DNA from 2 places in the Pseudomonas sp. YY-1 genome. Region 2 is predicted to be linked to the other one. Evidence: predicted binding sites of a transcription regulator. Region 2 holds the regulator's gene; the other holds the start of a gene.
What was found. The regulator sigma-54, encoded in region 2, starts transcription at its own class of promoters, with help from an activator protein. The targets are predictions, from matches to a motif close to ANTGGCATNNANNTTGCTNT.
Positions count from the first base shown of each region.

Region 1: glnK (P-II family nitrogen regulator) is a predicted target of sigma-54. The motif match lies at 2,934-2,953, and genes of this name have one in related genera.

Region 1 is NZ_PJLX01000015.1:40,838-45,252, reverse strand. Features, by position in the region: gene sutA (transcriptional regulator SutA) at 1-208, opposite strand, end outside; gene CXP40_RS19180 (secondary thiamine-phosphate synthase enzyme YjbQ) at 286-711, opposite strand; gene CXP40_RS19175 (ammonium transporter) at 810-2,063, opposite strand; gene glnK (P-II family nitrogen regulator) at 2,398-2,736, opposite strand; gene CXP40_RS19160 (accessory factor UbiK family protein) at 3,146-3,403, shown strand; partial or broken gene CXP40_RS19155 (YifB family Mg chelatase-like AAA ATPase) at 3,496-4,415, shown strand, end outside.
Region 2 is NZ_PJLX01000002.1:303,040-307,454, forward strand. Features, by position in the region: gene rapZ (RNase adapter RapZ) at 1-284, opposite strand, end outside; gene ptsN (PTS IIA-like nitrogen regulatory protein PtsN) at 287-751, opposite strand; gene hpf (ribosome hibernation-promoting factor, HPF/YfiA family) at 764-1,072, opposite strand; gene CXP40_RS04125 (RNA polymerase factor sigma-54) at 1,172-2,665, opposite strand; gene lptB (LPS export ABC transporter ATP-binding protein) at 2,802-3,527, opposite strand; gene lptA (lipopolysaccharide transport periplasmic protein LptA) at 3,527-4,066, opposite strand; gene lptC (LPS export ABC transporter periplasmic protein LptC) at 4,053-4,415, opposite strand, start outside.

The DNA of each region.
Region 1 (4,415 bases), on a different contig from region 2:
TGGCCAGGGCATCTCGCTCCTTCTGCTTGGCTTCGATGCTGGGCATCTCATCGACTTCAACGGCTTTGGCCTTGCTCTTCTTGCCGCTGGCTACGACTTCGCCGCCGTCATCGTCGCCACTGTCACCATCATCGGCAGCAGCCAGGCCCTCGCCATCGTCCTCGTCAGCCCCGTCCAGATCGTCTTGTTCCAGGTCTTCGTCGCTCATGTTCAACCTCATGACTTGCGAAAAGCAGGTTAGTTATAGCCCAGTCGCGCGATGTGCACCGCTCGACCGGAAAAAATTCAAATAGCCTCGCCATGCAAGGTCGCCACCATCCGCCGAGCACCGCCATGATCGCGATGCTCACCGAGGTAGATCCCTTGCCAGGTCCCAAGCGCCAGCCGTCCCTGCTGTATCGGCAGCTGTAGCTGAAAGCCCAGCAAACTGCCCTTGAAGTGCGCCGGCAGATCATCCGGCCCTTCGTAATCGTGCTCGTAGCCCGTCTCACCCTGCGGCACCAGACGGTTGAAGAAACGCTCGAAATCGCGGCGTACCGCAGGATCGGCGTTCTCGTTGACCGTCAGCGATGCCGAGGTGTGCTGCAGCCACAGATGCAACAGACCAACACGCACCTGCGCCAGTTCCGGCAATGCTGCCAGCACTTCTTCGGTCACCAGATGAAAACCGCGCTCGCGCGGACGCAGGCTGATGATGCGTTGCTGCCACATGCCGCTCTCACTCTCGATGGCTCCAGCGCGCGCATTCTAGCGTGCTGTCAGAAAAAACAAAGGGCGCCCGAAGGCGCCCCTGTCATTCCCAGCGAAGCTTATTTCTTGCCGGTGAACTCCGGGTAGGCTTCCATGCCGCATTCGGCGATGTCCACACCCTCGTATTCCTCTTCTTCGCTGACGCGCAGACCGATCACCGCCTTGATGATGCTCCACACGATCAGGCTGGCGATGAAGACCCAGGCGAAGATGCTGACGATACCCAGCAGCTGAGCACCCAGCGAAGCTTCGTCGTTGGTCAGGCAGACAGCCAGGATGCCCCAGATGCCAACCACACCGTGTACGGAAATGGCACCGACCGGGTCGTCGATCTTCACTTTATCCAGACCCAGGATCGAGAAGACCACCAGCGCACCACCTACACCACCGATCAGGGTGGCCTGCAGAGCACTCGGAGTTAGCGGCTCCGCGGTGATGGCGACCAGGCCAGCCAGGGCACCGTTCAGGGCCATGGTCAGGTCAGCCTTGCCGAACAGGATACGGGCAATGATCAGCGCAACGATCAGACCACCGGCAGCAGCCATGTTGGTGTTGGTGAACACCTGAGCGACGGCGTTGGCGTCTTCGATGGTGCTCATCTTCAGCTGCGAGCCGCCGTTGAAACCGAACCAGCCCATCCACAGGATGAAGGTACCGAGGGTAGCCAGCGGCAGGTTAGCACCCGGAATCGCGTTGACCTGACCGTTCGGACCGTATTTACCCTTACGAGCGCCGAGCAGGATCACACCCGCCAGAGCGGCCGAAGCACCGGCCATGTGCACGATACCGGAGCCGGCGTAGTCGAGGTAACCGGCTGCATCCAGGAAACCACCGCCCCACTTCCAGAAACCCTGGATCGGGTAGATGAAGCCAGTCATGACCACGGCGAAGGCCAGGAAGGCCCACAGCTTCATGCGTTCAGCGACAGCGCCGGAAACGATCGACATGCAGGTCGCGGCAAACACGATCTGGAAGAAGAAGTCCGAACGGGCCGAGTAGTAGGGTGCATCCTCGCCACCAGCCAGAACGGCCTCGGCGGTGTTCTCGTCACCGATCAGGAAACCCAGGCTAGGGAAGATGCCGCCTTCCGGGCTGGAGTACATGATGTAGTAACCGACCAGCAGGTACATCACGCTGGCGGTGGCATAAAGCGCCACGTTCTTGGTCAGGATCTCGGTGGTGTTCTTGGCACGCACCAGGCCGGATTCGAGCATGGCAAAGCCAGCTGCCATCCACATTACCAGGGCACCACAGATCAGAAAGTAGAAGGTATCGAAGCCGTACTGCAATGCAGTCAATGCTGTGTTATCCATTTTTCACCTCTTGCCGGCGCTTTTGTTGTGCGCTGTTCGGTTGAAACGTCCAGGTTGGCGCCGGACGCGTTCCGCATGCTTTACAGGTCGTTGCCACGCTCGTTCTGGATCACCGGAACCCCTGCGCCGTGAGGCGACCAGGCATTCCCATCACTAGGCCAAGCGCGAGACCTGAAGAGGGTCTGGCACAGCAGAGCGGCGAGGGTATCGCCAGCTCCGGCATTCGCCCTCGAAAACAGCGCAAGGCCATAATTCGAGGACAAAAGGGCTCCTAGCCCTGCGAAAGTTCGCAGAGTCATGGGTTTACTCCTGGGGCGTGGGGTTCGGAGGCTTGTTAAATCGCGTCGGTATCGGTTTCGCCGGTACGGATACGAATCGCCTGTTCCAGGTTGACTACGAAAATTTTGCCGTCGCCGATCTTGCCGGTGTTGGCAGCCTTGGTGATGGCCTCGATCACGCGATCCAGCTGATCGTCAGCGATGGCCACGTCGATCTTCACCTTGGGCAGGAAGTCGACCACGTACTCGGCACCGCGATACAACTCGGTATGGCCTTTCTGACGGCCGAAGCCCTTGACCTCGGTGACGGTAATGCCCTGCACGCCGATCTCAGACAGCGACTCGCGCACGTCGTCGAGCTTGAACGGCTTGATGATGGCAGTGACTAGCTTCATGAAACTTTCTCCCGTTTAAGGTGGACTTGCCCCAGGAATTGCGAACCCGGCTCAAGTCTAAGCGCAGTGTCTGGCTTTTGTAATGCACCGACCGCTCCAGCCTGGCGTGGCCGATACCCACCAACCGCTCCCGACGAAACACTCCCCCGCTTCGCCTGCCGCACCGGAACTGCATCGGTGCATGCGTCGATGGGGTCTAAGCAGAAAGCTTGCCAGCTCACGTAAAAGCGCCATCTTTCAGGCCTTTACCCGCTTCGAGCAGGGATGAGCGGTCATTCGCACCGAATGCATCGCACCAATCCAGTGCATCGGCACATTCCGCAATGCTCAAAAATCGTGCAACCCGCGCTCGACCGCCGCGCCTGCGGCTGCGTGCTACACTGCCGCCGTCTGTATCTGGAACCTGCCCATGCTCCCACCCAAAGCTTTGCTCGACACCCTCAGTAGCCACGCTTCGCGCTTGTTCAGTGGCGACAGCCCACTGCCGCGCGCCGAACTGGAAGCGCAGTTCAAGGCCCTGCTGCAGAGCGGCTTCAGCAAGCTCGATCTGGTCAGCCGGGAAGAGTTCGACAGCCAGATGGTGGTTCTCGCCCGCACCCGCGCTCGCCTCGAAGCGTTGGAAGCCAAGGTCGCGGAACTGGAAGCCAAGCTCACCGCCGTAGACTGAGGTTATGTTGTAGGAGTGGCTTTAGCCGCGACAGGCTTCGCGACCGCAGCCGCTTCTACAGGTACTGCACCCCACTTGATCAAGGAGCGATCATGTCCCTGGCCATCGTTCACAGCCGTGCTCAGGTCGGTGTAGAAGCACCGCCCGTCACCGTCGAGGCGCACCTGGCCAACGGCCTGCCCTCTCTGACCCTGGTGGGTCTGCCGGAAACCGCAGTCAAAGAGAGCAAGGATCGCGTACGCAGCGCCATCCTCAATGCTGCCTTCGAGTTTCCCAGCAAACGCATCACCTTGAATCTTGCGCCTGCAGATTTGCCAAAAGACGGTGGTCGCTTCGACCTCGCCATCGCTCTGGGTATTCTCGCGGCCAGCGGTCAGGTACCGGCTCAATCGCTGGATGAATACGAATGTCTGGGCGAGCTGGCGCTGTCCGGCGCAGTGCGTACTGTACAAGGCGTATTGCCGGCCGCCCTGGCCGCACGCGCAGCCGGACGCACCCTCTTGGTGCCACAGGCCAATGCCGAAGAGGCCAGCCTGGCCTCGGGGCTGAAGGTAATCGCCGTCGAGCACTTGCTGCAGATCGCCGCACACCTGAACGGCAGCGCCCCTCTCGAACCTTACGCAGCCCAGGGCCTGCTCAGGCAGAGCCTGCCCTATCCGGATCTGGCCGAAGTGCAGGGCCAGTTGGCCGCCAAACGGGCATTGCTGGTGGCGGCCGCCGGCTCACACAACCTGCTGCTCAGCGGCCCACCCGGCACAGGCAAAACCCTGCTGGCCAGCCGCCTGCCAGGCCTGCTACCTGCGCTGGACGAGAACGAGGCGCTGCAGGTCGCCGCGATCCATTCGGTAGCCAGCCATACGCCGCTGCAGCATTGGCCGCAGAGACCCTTTCGCACCCCGCACCACAGCGCCTCCGGCCCGGCATTGGTGGGTGGCGGCAGTCGCCCGCAGCCTGGCGAAATAACCTTGGCCCATATGGGAATCCTGTTCCTAGATGAGCTGCCGGAGTTCGA
Region 2 (4,415 bases):
TCGTCTTCGGCATCGAGATAGAGCACATCGCAGCGGATATTGCGTTTGCGCACTTCATCGAGCAGCTCCGGGAAGCGCTTGAGCTGGCTCAGCAGGTTGCGCGCATCGATAGAGACGGCCACCTGCGGCAGCAGCATGTCGCTATGCGGCAGGAAGCGCTCGGCAAGATCCGGCAGCAGGCCGGCTGGCAGGTTGTCGATGCAGTAGAAACCGTTGTCCTCAAGTACATCGAGGGCGGTGCTCTTGCCCGAGCCCGAGCGACCGCTGACGATGATCAGGCGCATGTTTATTGACCGTTCTGAATGTCCACGACGACCTGAAAGAGATCTTCGCCGCTGTTGGCCTGGCGCAGACGTTCACGTACATCCTGGCGATCGAGCATGCTGGCGATCTGGCGCAGCAGTTCGAGGTGGGCATCGGTTGCCGCCTCCGGCACCAGAAGTACGAACAGCAGATCGACCGGCACGCCGTCGATGGCGTCGAAGTCGACTGCCGTCTCCAGGTGCAGGACTGCACTGATCGGGGCACTGCAGCCAGCCAGGCGGCAGTGGGGAATGGCAATGCCGTTGCCGAAGCCGGTGGAGCCAAGCTTCTCGCGGGCGATGAGGCTTTCGAAGATGTCCTGGGCATCCAGGTCGGGCAGATCGCGTGCAACCAGATTGGCGATCTGTTCGAGCACACGTTTTTTGCTGCCGCCCGGCACGTTCACCAGGGAACGGCCGGGGGTCAGGATATTTTCAAGTCGGATCATGGATAGGGAATGTCAGCGGGCCGTGGCGCCTTGCAGGCGTTCGAGCTGCTTTTCCTTGTGCTTGATGAGTTGACGGTCGAGTTTATCGGCCAACAGGTCGATGGCAGCGTACATATCCTGATGTTCGGCGTTGGCGACGACTTCGCCGCCGGCGATGTGCAGGGTGGCTTCGATCTTCTGCTTGAGTTTTTCGACCTCCATGGTCACCTGTACGTTGGTGATCTTGTCGAAGTGGCGTTCCAGTCGGCCCAGTTTCTCGCCGATATAGTCACGCAGGGCGTCGGTCACATCCAGCTGATGTCCACTGATGTTGACTTGCATACCGCTTTCTCCTTGTTGCCTTGTGTAAGAGACGGGTCTGGTTCGACCCGCCGCCGGAACACTTTGGCCTGAAGGCTTTAGGCCTTCAGTCAATCTGGCCTACATCAGTCGTTTGCGCTCACTCGAGGGCGCTATGCCGAGGGACTCGCGATACTTGGCGACCGTCCGACGGGCGACTTGGATGCCTTGTGCTTCCAGTAAACCAGCGATCTTGCTGTCGCTCAACGGCTTTTTCGCGTTTTCTGCTGCAACCAGTTTTTTGATGATCGCGCGGATCGCGGTGGACGAGCATTCGCCGCCTTCAGAGGTGCTGACATGGCTGGAGAAGAAATATTTCAGCTCGTAAATGCCACGCGGGGTGTGCATGAATTTCTGTGTGGTAACGCGTGAAATGGTCGACTCGTGCATACCCACTGCCTCGGCGATGTCATGCAATACCAGAGGCTTCATCGCCTCGTCGCCGTAGTCGAGGAAGCCACGCTGGTGCTCGACGATCTGCGTGGCTACCTTCATCAGCGTTTCGTTGCGGCTCTGCAGGCTCTTGATGAACCAGCGGGCCTCCTGCAACTGGTTGCGCATGAAGGTGTTATCGGCACTGGAATCGGCGCGTTTGACGAAGCCGGCATACTGCGGGTTGACCCTCAGGCGCGGCATCGCCTCCTGGTTCAGTTCCACCAGCCAGCGCTCGTTGTGCTTGCGCACGATCACGTCGGGCACCACGTATTCCGGCTCGCTGGATTCGATCTGCGAACCCGGACGCGGATTCAGGCGCTGGATCAGGTCGATGACCTGGCGCAGTTCGTCTTCCTTGAGCTTGGTGCGGCGCATCAGCTGGGCGTAATCGCGGCTGCCGAGCAGTTCCAGATAATCGCCGACCACGCGCTGGGTTTCGCTCAGCCAGGGGGTGTTAGCGGGCAACTGACGCAGTTGCAGGAGCAGGCATTCGCGCAGGTCACGGGCGCCGATACCTGCTGGTTCGAACTGCTGGATGCGGTGCAGCACCACTTCCACTTCATCCATTTCGACATCCAGTTCGGGGTCGAAGGATTCGGTCACTTCCTCGAGGGTTTCTTCGAGGTAGCCGTCGTTGTTGATGCAGTCGATCAGGGTCGCCGCGATCAGGCGATCCTTGTCCGACATGGGCGCCAGGTTCAGTTGCCAGAGCAGGTGGCTGTGCAGACTTTCGCCGCTGGAGGTGCGAGTGGTGAAGTCCCACTCGTCATCATCGTTGCTGGGCAGGCTGCTGGCGCTGGTCTGGTAGATGTCTTCCCAGGCTGTGTCGACTGGCAGCTCGTTGGGAATGCGCTCGCCCCAGTCGCCTTCTTCCAGGTTATCCACAGTCGGGGTGGTTTCCTGGTAGCTCTCTTCCTTGTTCGGGGTCGGAGTGGCGCTTTCGGCGCCATCAGCCATTGGATCGCTGTTGTCGAAGTCGTCGCCTTCTTCCTGGCGCTCGAGCATGGGATTGGACTCCAGCGCCTCCTGGATTTCCTGTTGCAGGTCCAGAGTAGACAGTTGGAGGAGGCGGATAGCCTGTTGCAGCTGCGGGGTCATCGTCAGCTGCTGGCCCATCTTGAGGACTAGCGATGGTTTCATTGCAGACCTTAATTTACTGGCGAGTTACGCCTTCCACATCAGGGCGCCGAAGCGCCGCCAGGAAGCAAATTATATGCCTGAATTTCTCGTTTTTGCCTAGGGGTTGCAATATTTCTGTAGCGAAATAGCGGGCGACCTACAGGCGGAACTCGTGGCCCAGGTATACCTCTTTCACCGTCTGGTTGGCGAGGATGGTCTCGGCGTCACCTTCGGCGATCAGTTGCCCATCGTTGACGATGTAGGCGGTTTCGCAGATGTCCAGGGTTTCGCGCACGTTGTGATCGGTGATCAGAATGCCGATGCCCTTGGTCTTGAGGTGGTGGATGATCTGCTTGATGTCGCCAACCGAAATCGGGTCGACACCGGCAAAGGGTTCGTCGAGCAGAATGAACTTGGGATTGGTCGCCAGGGCTCTGGCAATCTCTACGCGGCGTCGCTCACCGCCGGACAGGCTCATGCCGAGGCTGTCGGCGATATGGTGGATATGGAATTCCTGCAGCAGGTTTTCCAGCTCCGCCTGGCGTCCGGCGCGGTCCAGGTCCTTGCGCGTTTCGAGAATGGCCATGATGTTGTCGGCCACCGACAGTTTGCGGAAGATCGACGCTTCCTGCGGCAGGTAGCCGATGCCCGCGCGAGCGCGGCCATGCATGGGCTGATGACTGACATCGAGATCGTCGATAAGCACGCGGCCTTGGTCGGCGCGCACCAGGCCGACAATCATGTAGAAGCAGGTGGTCTTGCCGGCACCATTGGGGCCGAGCAGGCCAACGATCTGACCACTTTCGATGCTCAGGCTGACGTCACGCACGACCTGGCGGCTCTTGTAACTTTTCGCCAGGTGTTGGGCTTTGAGAATGGCCATTACTGCTGCTGATCCGCGGGTTTGTTCTTCGGTTGGATGACCATGTCGATACGCGGGCGCGGTGTGCTGACGTTGCCGCCTGTAGCGCGACCGGCGTTTACGATCTGGCGGCGGGTGTCGTAGACGATCTTCTCGCCTTCGAAGGTATTGCCTTCCTGAATCACCTTGGCCTGGTCGATCAGTACGATGCGCTCATTGCTGGCGAAGTACTGGATGGTTTTGCCGTAGGCCTTGACGATGTCCTTGTCCGCCGCCGGCTTCTGCTCGTAGTAGGCCAGATTGCCGACCGATGTGAAGACGTCGATGTCGCCACTGGCGGTCTGGGTGATGGTGACAGTGTCGCCCGTGATCTTCAGGGTGCCCTGAGTGATGATCACATCGCCGCGGTAGACGGCTACACCTTGTCGGTCATCCAGTTCTGCGCTGTCGGCCTGGATGCGAATCGGTTGATCGCGATCCGATGGCAGTGCCCAGGCAGCCGCGCTTCCCAATGCGGCGCCGAGGCTGAGAATCAGGGGGAGGGTATTAACGAACCTCATGCTGGCCTCTTACGTTGGACTGCAGGAGCATCCTGCCGTCATTCAAGTACGCTTTCATTCCTTGTGCCGTGGTTACCCCGTTGGCCGCGACGATTCTAACGGCTTGCTCGGTCTGCGCATATTCCTTGTCAGGAATAACGGTCATGCGGCTGCTGGTGATGATGGTTGGACGGTTCTTGGCGTCGGTGCGGGCGATGCGCACGTCGTCGATCAGTTCTACCTCGACGCCGCCGGGCGAGACTTCGGCACGCTGACTGGTGACTTCCCAGGGCAACTCGGTGCCGCGATATAGCTTCAGCTTGGGGGTATCGACCAGGGTAATGTCGGTGCTTTTGATGTGTTCGAGCTT